2 regions of the Chitinibacter fontanus genome follow, and region 2 is predicted to be linked to the other one. Evidence: predicted binding sites of a transcription regulator. Region 2 holds the regulator's gene; the other holds the start of a gene.
The links. The regulator sigma-54, encoded in region 2, starts transcription at its own class of promoters, with help from an activator protein. The targets are predictions, from matches to a motif close to CTGGCACGCTTCATGCTT.
Positions count from the first base shown of each region.

Region 1 (5,284 bases), 1.4 Mb from region 2:
CGCAGTCACCGCGTCATCAGCGGTTTTAGCGCGCACCGTGAGGGTAACCGGAATATGGAAGGCACGCAGCAACGCTTTGGATTCGACTTCGTCGAGCACTTCGCGCCCGCTGGCTAAGACACCTTCAATAATCATGTGTGCCGTTTCAAAGTCGGGCTCTTCCATTTCGCCAATCGGTGCGGGCGTCTGTAGCAATAATTGTTGGTTGTACTGCCATGACGCCAGCGAGTAAAACACCTCTACGGCATTTTCAGGTGAACTAAAGTGCGCACACTGTGCTTTCGAGAGTAGTTTTCGGCTTCCTTCAACTTTTTTACCACCAATCCACGACAGTAAAATTGGCTTTTCAGTGGTTCGCCGCAAAGCAATCATTGCTTCTGCTGTAGCCATATCATCGGTGCCACTTTGTGGGGTGAACACCACCAGTACTCCGTCAATGTTGGGATCGTGCAATACGATCTCCGTCGCGATCTTGAAGCGTTCGGCACTAGCATCGCCCAAAATATCCACGGGGTTATGGTGCTGAGCTTGCGGCGGTAAGAAAGCGTCCAGCTTGGCAATCGTCTCGGCACTTAAGCGTGGCAATTGCACATGCAATTCATGAGCCCGATCGACCGCCATCATCCCAGCGCCTATCCCGTTGGTAATAATCGCCAGACGCCGCCCTTTGGTCTTATAGGAGCCATCCAAAACACGTGCGGCAGTAAATAATTGATTAATCGAGCGCAGACGCAATACCCCGGCGCGCTTGAGTGCAACATCGAATACGTCATCGCCACCGATTAGGCGTTCCGAGTGGGTACGCCCTATTCGATCATCATGATCAAATCGTCCAACCTTCAAGGCCAACACCGCTTTGGAGCGCGAAGCAGCTCGCAGCGCCGACATAAACAGGCGCGCATCTTTTAAATCCTCGATGTATAGCAAAATTGATTTGGTCTTCGGGTCGGCAACCAGATAATCAAGCACATCACCCACATCAATATCAGCGGCAGTGCCGAGTGATACAACCGACGAAAAACCCAAATCCTGTGATTCTGCCCAATCCAGAATCGCTGAGGTCACCGCCGAAGATTGCGACACCAAGGCCATGCTGCCATTTTTGACTTTGCCTTGATGATTACAGGCCAGTAATTTGCTAGGGGCACGAATAAAACCAAATGCAGTCGGCCCGAGAATACGCATGCCATATTGCCGCGCACGCGCGAGAATTTTATCGAGTAAGACTTTGCCTTTGGCGTCGGTGCCCACAAAGTCCCACGACATCACCATCACAAAACGAATGCCTTGCTTGCCGCAACCTTCGATTAACTCGGCCAGCGTTTTGCTAGGCGTGGTGAGAATAGCCAAATCCACTTTTTCCGTAACTTTGGCTATCGTTTTGACTGTTTCAAGCCCAAAAACGGTTTGATGGCGCAAATTAACCGGAAACACTTTGCCGGTATAACCCGAATCCACCAGGTTACGCATTACTTTTTCACCAACCGAGCCTGGTGTTTCAGAACCACCAATCACCGCAATAACGCGGGGATCAAATAGCGGGGCTAGATAATGTGGTTTCATTGGCTTAATCCAAATAATGCGGGCTTTTTAATTGTATATGCTGCCAGCAAAACACAATATATATTGCGATGCAAAATACATGAAAATGATTAGATAAAGTGATCTGACGCTATCAGTTTGGTGAGCTGGGCGTATATAATCGCGGGGTTTGTCAAACTAGACCCTCAGGATTAGAGCTCATGGACATCAGCAAAATTGCCGCAGGTAAAAACCTGCCGGAAGATTTCAACGTCATCATTGAAATTCCTGCCAATGCACCACCAGTAAAATACGAATTCGACAAAGAATCTGGCGCGATCATCGTTGACCGTTTCGTGGGTACTTCAATGTCTTACCCAATGAACTACGGTTTCGTGCCACACACCTTGTCACTGGATGGTGATCCTGTAGATGTGCTGGTTTACACCCCATTCCCATTAGCACCAGGTATGGTCATCAAATGCCGTGCAGTGGGTGTCTTGGGCATGGAAGACGAATCGGGCATGGACGCCAAAGTCATTGCCGTTCCTGTACCGAAAGTCTGTGCGATGTTCGCTCACATCGAAAAACTGGAAGACATTCCAGAATTGCTGCTCGCCCAAGTAAAACACTACTTCGAGCACTACAAAGACCTAGAAAAAGGCAAGTGGGTTAAAGTGACTGGCTGGGGCGACAAAGCCGCTGCCGAAGCTGAAATCATGACGAGCTACGAGCGAGCACAAAAAGCCTAAGCATTAAGGCTAAGCCATCCAAACCCGCCACGGCGGGTTTTTTTACGTCTTGGCATGATCTAACGCGGCATACTATGGCATGTATGGGCTATGAAGGCATATTAATAAATATCCGCAAGCACATACCCATTAAAACTATACAAACGGCATTCCTTCCTCAGCTAATTTGGTAGCCCTTCAGCTCAAACCTGCGCACCAAATTAACGCAAAGACCACGATCACACACCGCTCAACGCACCATAATCAAGCAAAGATATTCAACAGAGCACCAAACCGCCGACGAATATCTTCACTTCGCACCAGCTTTGAGCGCTGGCACGCTCTTTGCTAGTGCACATGCCATAAAAATGATCACACACGAGAGTACACATGGACGCTTTTCGCACCAGTACGGACGTACTGTTTATTTTATTGGGCGCGATTATGATTTTGGCAATGCATGCCGGCTTCGCATTTCTGGAGCTCGGTACTGTGCGCAAAAAAAATCAGGTGAATGCCCTAGTTAAGATCCTGACCGATTTTGCAGTATCAGCGATTGCCTACTTTTTTGTTGGCTATACCATTGCCTATGGCGTTCATATGCTTGTTCCGGTCAGCGAGCTCAATGCTGCCAGCGGCTATGGCATGGTGAAATTTTTCTTTTTACTGACGTTTGCGGCAGCTATTCCAGCGATTGTATCGGGCGGGATTGCAGAGCGCGCCAAATTTCATCCGCAATCAGCCGCTACATTCATTTTGGTTGGCCTGGTTTACCCCTTCTTTGAAGGGATGATGTGGAATAACAATTATGGTGTGCAGGATTTATTTAAAGCGTGGTTTGGCGCCACCTTCCATGACTTTGCGGGTTCGGTCGTTGTACATGCTGTTGGCGGCTGGATTGGCTTGGCTGCGGTGCTCCATCTTGGTGCGCGTCGTGGCCGCTACAGCAAAGAGGGTCGCGTTGCGGCACATCCACCTTCAAGCATCCCTTTTCTGGCCTTGGGCGCGTGGATTCTGATTGTTGGCTGGTTTGGTTTTAATGTGATGAGCGCACAAAAAATCGAAGGCATTTCCGGCTTGGTTGCGATGAATTCACTCATGGCCATGGTGGGCGGCACGCTAGTTGCAACGGTGATGGGTAAAAATGACCCGGGGTTTATCCACAACGGCCCTTTAGCTGGCTTGGTGGCAGTTTGTGCTGGCTCAGATATCATGCATCCACTTGGTGCGCTGGTCGTTGGTGGTGTAGCAGGCGGCATCTTTGTCTACCTGTTTACGGTCACCCAAAACAAATGGAAGATCGATGATGTACTAGGGGTCTGGCCACTACATGGCATTTGTGGCGCATGGGGCGGTATTGCTGCAGGCCTATTTGGCAGCAAAGCTTTGGGTGGCATAGGCGGAGTAAGTATTCTGGCACAACTCGTTGGGACGCTCTTAGGGGTGGTGATTGCTTTTGTCGGTGGCTATCTGGTTTATGGCCTACTCAAAAAAACGGTCGGTATCCGCCTCAGTGATGAAGAAGAATTCAATGGAGCCGATTTAAGCATCCACCAAATTTCAGCTAGCCCAGAGCGTGAGACCAACTGGTAAGCAAGTCCTTCCAATCAAAGCAAAGCCGTACCTTGATGAGGTGCGGCTTTTTAATTGATAACAGTAAAAAATGCCGCCGGATTAAACATCATTAATCAATGCATGCACACCGATAAATCACTGCGCAGCGCTTCACCTCCCGTATATACTTATGGACTTTCGTACCTCGTTGCATAAAGGTTTGTTCGTATGTTTGCACGTTTACACCCTGTATTGACTCTCGCATTTTGTGCCTGTCTTAGCCTGATGGGCTGCTCAGCCAGTGCTGAAAAGAACACCAATGCCAAAGCCGTACTTTGGAAAATCGAAAGCGCCAATACCAACCCCTCGTGGTTGTTAGCAACAGTGCAAACGCCGGAAGGTCACAGTGTTGAATTCAAGCCCGAGGTTGAGCCAGCGTTGCTCAATTCGCGCTTTATTGGCACCGAATACTACAGCGACATGAATTCTTCGATCCAACTCGCTCAGGCGATGGTCAGCAAGGATGCTCCACTTGCCAATGCATTAGGGGCTGAGCGCTACGCGAAAATCACACCGCTACTTGCCGCCCGCGGCTACCCAGCCAATGTATCGGCCAAACTGCACCCATGGGCGGCCACCATGTTGCTGTTCTCTCCGCGCCAGAGCAAAGAAAACGTGCCGATGGATGAGTACGTGTTCCAGTATGCGACCGAAACTAATAAGCCCTATTTTGCCCTCGAAAGCATAGAACAACAGCTCAACCCATTTCAGTCCATCCCCTTGGCGCGGCAACTGATCCTGATAGATGCCTTTATCGCCAATCAAGCCGCTCTAGAAGATGCCTATAAGAAAAACATGGCGGCTTATATCAAATCAGATCTCGAATCGATTGATCCATTGGCCCAATTTGAAACCATCGCCCTACCCAAAGCAGAACAAGCGTGGTTTAAAGAATGGCGCAAAAACCATAAAGCCAAACGCAATCAAGCGCTGGTCGAACGACTAAAAACTCCGTTAGGCAAAGGCGATGCGTTCTTTACTGTTAGTGCAGCACAAGTCAAAGGTAGCGATGGGCTCTTGGCGGCCTTGCGTGGCGCTGGCTACAAAGTGAGCGCGGTAAGTGCAGCGAGCAAAAAACCATGAAATACACCCAATTAGGCCGCTCTACGCTACAGGTTTCGCAGATTTGCTTAGGGACAATGACTTTTGGCGAACAAAATACTGAGTCGCAGGCCCACCAACAACTCGATTATGCCTTAGCACAGGGTATTAATTTCATCGATACCGCTGAAATGTATCCTGTTCCCGCCAAGGCGGGCACCCAAGGCGTAACCGAAAGCTATATTGGCACGTGGCTGCAACACCAATCCCGCGATAAGCTAGTCATTGCCAGCAAAGTGGCAGGCCCCAATCGTGGCATGGAATGGATTCGTGGTGGCCCACAATTAACACGCGAGCAAATCATCACTGCGTGTAAT
Region 1 is NZ_CP058952.1:2,707,764-2,713,047, reverse strand. Features, by position in the region: gene HZU75_RS12955 (bifunctional acetate--CoA ligase family protein/GNAT family N-acetyltransferase) at 1-1,563, opposite strand, end outside; gene ppa (inorganic diphosphatase) at 1,743-2,273, shown strand; gene HZU75_RS12945 (ammonium transporter) at 2,643-3,845, shown strand; gene HZU75_RS12940 (TraB/GumN family protein) at 4,035-4,949, shown strand; gene HZU75_RS12935 (NADP(H)-dependent aldo-keto reductase) at 4,946-5,284, shown strand, end outside.
Region 1: HZU75_RS12945 (ammonium transporter) is a predicted target of sigma-54. The motif match lies at 2,586-2,603, and genes of this name have one in related genera.

Region 2 (5,284 bases):
CCGGCGCCCGAGAGACCTGACAACAAAACGACTTGCTGATGCTTTGAATTTGGCATTACTCGCCCATTTCCATAAATTTTTGATGCCGTTCGATGAATTCACGCGTCGAATCAATGCCGCGCAATTGCAGAATATAGTTACGCACGGCCGACTCAACCAACACCGCCAAATTGCGCCCCGCCGCCACCGGAATCACCAGCTTGCGAATTGGCACATCCAAAATCGCCTGCGTCGCCGCCTGCATTTGCAAGCGATCTACCGGTGCGAGCGATTCGCCACCGGCTTTGGCAAGATGAATAATCAATTTCAGCGTTTTTTTCGGCCGCACCGCGGTTTCACCGAAAATCGTCCGGATATTCAATACACCAATCCCGCGCACTTCCAAAAAGTCGCGCAACATTGGTGGGCAGCGACCTTCCAGCGTTTCGGGGTTAGTACGATAAACCTCGACCACATCATCGGCCACCAAACCATGACCGCGTGAAATCAGCTCCAGTGCCAGCTCGGATTTACCCATTGACGATTCGCCCGTCAGCAAAACGCCTACCTCCAGCACATCCAGAAATACCCCATGCAGGTGTGTAGATACAGCCAATGCTTTACTTAGGTAATAGCGCAATACCTCCATTAAATACGGAGATTGCTCAGGGCTTGTCAATAAAGGCACATGATGGCGCTCAGCCGCATCACGCAAGGCATCGGGTACTACCTGCCCATTGGCGACAATCATCGCCGCCATTTCGCTGGCAAATAACTGGTTAAGACTACTGAGCTGCACATCGGGTGAGAGGCCATTGACATAGGCAATCTCGGCAATGCCCAGCACTTGAATCCGATTAGGGTGTACAAAATTCAAATGCCCAACCAGCGACAAAGATGGCTTTTGCTCACTGGCATCGTTAGACAGCAGATTATTCGCCCCAGATTGTCCAGCCACCCAAGTTAGGCGCAGTTTCTCGGCGTTATCAATGAATAATTGGCGGGCAGTAATTTGGGGCATACGATTCTCAAAAAAAAACTGCATCAATCAGATGCAGTCTTGATATTAACCAGCTAAGCAAAGGGAGTCTAGCTTATTGCTATTACGTAAAATCAGCGCCGTAAGGCTGCCAACTTGAGATCCGCTGCCACACCAAGTGCGGCTCTGGCACGGCATTGAGCTCTTCGCGCAATTGCTTATCCGAAAAGAGTTGAGCCAATTCGGAGAGAATTTGCAGATGCAGATCGGTGGCATTGGCTGGCACTAGCAAAACAAAAATTAGCGACACCGGTTTGCCATCAGGCGCATCAAATGGGATAGGTTCTTTCAAACGAACAAAGGCACCGGTCGCCTCTTTCAAGCCTTTAATCCGGCCATGCGGAATGGCAACGCCTTGCCCCAAACCGGTAGAACCGAGCTTTTCACGCGCAAACAAGCTATCAAAAATCACGCTACGCGCAATGCCATGGCTATTTTCAAACACAATACCCACATGCTCAAAAACGCGCTTTTTGCTACCAACATCTAAATCTAAAAATACATTACTGGTTGGCAGAATTTTGGTAATCAGGCTCATGGTCTTAATCGTGTTCCCTAGTGGACTGGGTATTGTACTTGCCTTGCTCAGAAACAAAAACGGGAACGACTCGCGGCGTTCCCGTTGTATTGCTTACGCAACGAATTATTCTTCAACCACCGCTTGGTGTTTGAGAGCTTCACCACGATGTGATGATTGTTTTTCTTTGTGTTTAACCACCTGACGATCTAATTTGTCCATCAGAACGTCAATGGCGGCATACAAATCTTCCTCAATAGCCTCAACGTGAATGTCTTTGCCGCTCACGTGTACTGTGACCTCGGCCTTGTGCTGCAGTTTGTCTACCGAAAGAATCACTGTTGCATCGATCACATTGTCAAAATGACGTACCACGCGCTCGATTTTGCTAGTGACATACTCACGGATAGCTGGAGTAACTTCAAGATGATGACCGCTGATGTTGAGGTTCATAATATTGCTCCTTCGATTTATATCGCCTTTTTATAGGCTTTTGCGCTGACTGGCAGGCGCAATGTTCAGCGCCTCCCGATACTTGGCAACGGTGCGCCGCGCTACTGCGACACCTTGCCTTGCGAGTTCTTCTGTTATAGCACTATCCGATAATGGTTTCTTTGGATTTTCCTGTGCTACCAGTTGTTTGATCAAAGCTTTGATCGATGTTGCTGAATTTTCGCCGCCGCTGTCGTTTTCAACATGACTACCGAAGAAGTATTTGTACTCCAAAACGCCGCGCGGTGTCAGCATAAATTTTTGCGTTGTCACGCGCGAAATCGTTGATTCGTGTAAATCGAGCTCTTCAGCAATATCACGCAGCACCAGCGGTTTCATGGCCACTTCGCCATATTCAAAAAACGCTTGCTGCCGCGCAACGATCGCTTGGGCCACCCGCAAAATCGTACTGCCACGCTGTTCTATGCTTTTAATCAACCACCTAGCTTCTTGCAAAGCGCTAGCAAGATTGTCTCCAACTTCACCTTGCAACAGCCGCGCATACATTTCATTGACTTTAATTTTGGGCTGCGCAGCCTGATTCAGGCGCACAGTCCAGCGACCACGTAACTTTTGCACCAGCACATCAGGCACGACATAACGTGTTGTATCCGCGCCCCAGTTGGCCGCTGGTCTAGGGTTCAAGGCCCGGATAATCTGCTGAGCCTGACGCAATTGATCATCATCACATTGAAACTGTTTTTTTAGCTTGGCAAAATCGCGGATCGCTAATAACTCCAATCCAGTCTCAATTAAGCGACGCGCCAACAAATACTCAGGAGTATTGGGAGCAGATTTCAATTGCAGCAACAGACATTCCGACAAGGATCGAGTGCCAACCCCCAGCGGCTCGAGCTGCATTAAATATTGATGTGCGATTCGCAACTCATCAACTTCAAGCTCAAGCTCCTGCACTATTTCAGCAGGTAATTGCGCAAAAATTTCCTCTAAGTCTTGCGTGAGTAAGCCATCTTCATCCAAGGCTTCAATTAACAAGGCAAGCAGGGCATGATCACGCGCAGAAAGCCCCATCAGACGGGCTTGCGCCAATAAATGATCACGCAAACTTAATTCAATCGCGACTCGTAAAGTGGGGTCGTGCTCATCATCCTCGTCGTATGAACCACCATTTTTTACCTCGTCCCAACGAAGTCCATCCAAATCATCCACATGATCCGTACTGGAGTCAGTCGTCTCAGGAGCGGCGACCTCGAGGGAGTCCGGCGAGTCACCAGCCGACTCTTCCCTCTCTAGCAACGGGTTATCTGCCAAGTATTGCTCAACTTCCTGATTAAAATCGAGCGTAGAAAGCTGCAACAGTTTGATCGACTGCTGTAATTGTGGCGTTAAATTGAGCTGCTGCGACATGCGCAGCTGCAAAGATTGCTTCATAAATCCAGCACAAGGAGGAAATTACATTCGGAAGTGTTCGCCCAGATATACGCGACGAACATCTTCATTATTCACGATCTCAGCCGGTTTACCAGCTGCCATCACCGAGCCTTCTGAAATGATATAAGCACGGTCACAAATACCGAGCGTTTCGCGAACATTATGATCGGTAATCAACACCCCAATTCCGCGCTCTTTCAAGAAGCCAATAATGCGCTGAATATCAATCACCGCAATCGGATCGACACCGGCAAATGGCTCATCAAGCAAGACAAATTGTGGGTTAGACGCCAACGCACGCGCGATCTCGACACGGCGGCGCTCTCCACCGGACAAACTCATGGCATTACTATTGCGTAGATGCCCCACATGCAGATCATGTAATAATTCATCTAGGCGCTCAATAATTTGCGCTTTATCGCTGTAGTGCAGCTCCAGCACCGATTTGATATTTTCGGCCACAGTCATTTTGCGAAAAATCGAGGCCTCTTGGGGCAGATAGCCCAATCCTAAGCGAGCGCGCTTATGAATCGGCTGCTGACTCACGTCGACACCATCGAGCTCGATGGTGCCCTGATCCATCCGCACCAGACCGACAATCATGTAAAAGCTGGTGGTTTTGCCGGCTCCATTGGGACCCAATAAACCAACCACTTCACCACTACTGACTTCCAGTGATACATCGCGCACTACAGTGCGTTTCTTATAACTTTTCTGCAAATGCTGGGCTTTAAGAGTGCTCATGCGTTTTATTTGCTCACGGGCTTGCTGGCGGTTTCAGAGGCTTTTTTCTTAGGGGTCAGAGTGATATTTACACGTCCACCCGATTTACTTTGCGCCTGGTAGTACTCGGTATTCATGTCATAAGTGATTTTGTCACCCACAACTAAATCCTGATTACGTTTAATCCAAGCTTTTTCCATCAACACCATAAAACCTTTCGCACCGTCATAATCAAAGCGCAACGCCTCAGCATCCAGCATCTCACCCGAATCTAGTCTTTGCTTAAAGCGCACCGGACGCCCCTCACCTTGGGCAAACTGATTGCCTTGCTCGTCTTGGCGAGTCACCAGCTTATCGGCACGAACCACCATGGTCCCTTGTGTGACAACCACATTCCCGGTACAAACACTTTGCTGCGTTTTCTGATCTAAAGCGCAATTATCTGCGACGATATTCATCGGTTTTTCACGATCGGCGGTTTCAGCTGAAACGGTATTACTGAGTAGCAGTGCCAACAAGGGCAGCACGAGCGGTCGGAACATAGGTCATTTTTACCTTAGATTTTAATAAAAGAGTCTGTGCGCTATTGTCAGCAACAAACCCAACTGCCTCAGCATGATGCGGCCCCATATCTGCCACCACAGGGGCATCGGAGCTAGCTTGATGCGTTGCTTGATTCAAAAACACGTCATGGCTATGGATAATGAGCTCTGCTTGCGTGCCGAATGGTGCGCGACGCAATTCCACTTGATCATAGAACCAGATTTGCGAAGCTTTGAAGATACTTTTCCCGCGCACACCAGTCACCGTCATCACAGGCTTACCCGGATCCGTTTGTACCAAACGTGGCTGATTAAACAGCAGCGTATCTTCGGCACGGAAGTGGCGCACTTCGCTTGCAATCAACTCGGATCGCTTAAGCCCCGCCACATCAAAACGCTCCAATACACCACGCTGGGTAATCATATCTGGCGTATTCGGATCAATTTTCTTGGTCGAAACCATATCTATTGCCGCACGGCTCAAACCCAGGATTAGGGCAGCAACCAGTAACAATAGCATCATGGGCAAGGCCCAAATAGTCAGGCTACGCAAAATATCGCCTTACTGCAGGTATGGAGCCAAAGCTGCATCCAGCGTTC
Region 2 is NZ_CP058952.1:505,693-510,976, forward strand. Features, by position in the region: gene rapZ (RNase adapter RapZ) at 1-56, opposite strand, end outside; gene hprK (HPr(Ser) kinase/phosphatase) at 56-1,000, opposite strand; gene HZU75_RS02355 (PTS sugar transporter subunit IIA) at 1,083-1,556, opposite strand; gene hpf (ribosome hibernation-promoting factor, HPF/YfiA family) at 1,662-1,988, opposite strand; gene HZU75_RS02365 (RNA polymerase factor sigma-54) at 2,019-3,419, opposite strand; gene lptB (LPS export ABC transporter ATP-binding protein) at 3,441-4,163, opposite strand; gene lptA (lipopolysaccharide transport periplasmic protein LptA) at 4,169-4,684, opposite strand; gene lptC (LPS export ABC transporter periplasmic protein LptC) at 4,638-5,207, opposite strand; gene HZU75_RS02385 (KdsC family phosphatase) at 5,247-5,284, opposite strand, start outside.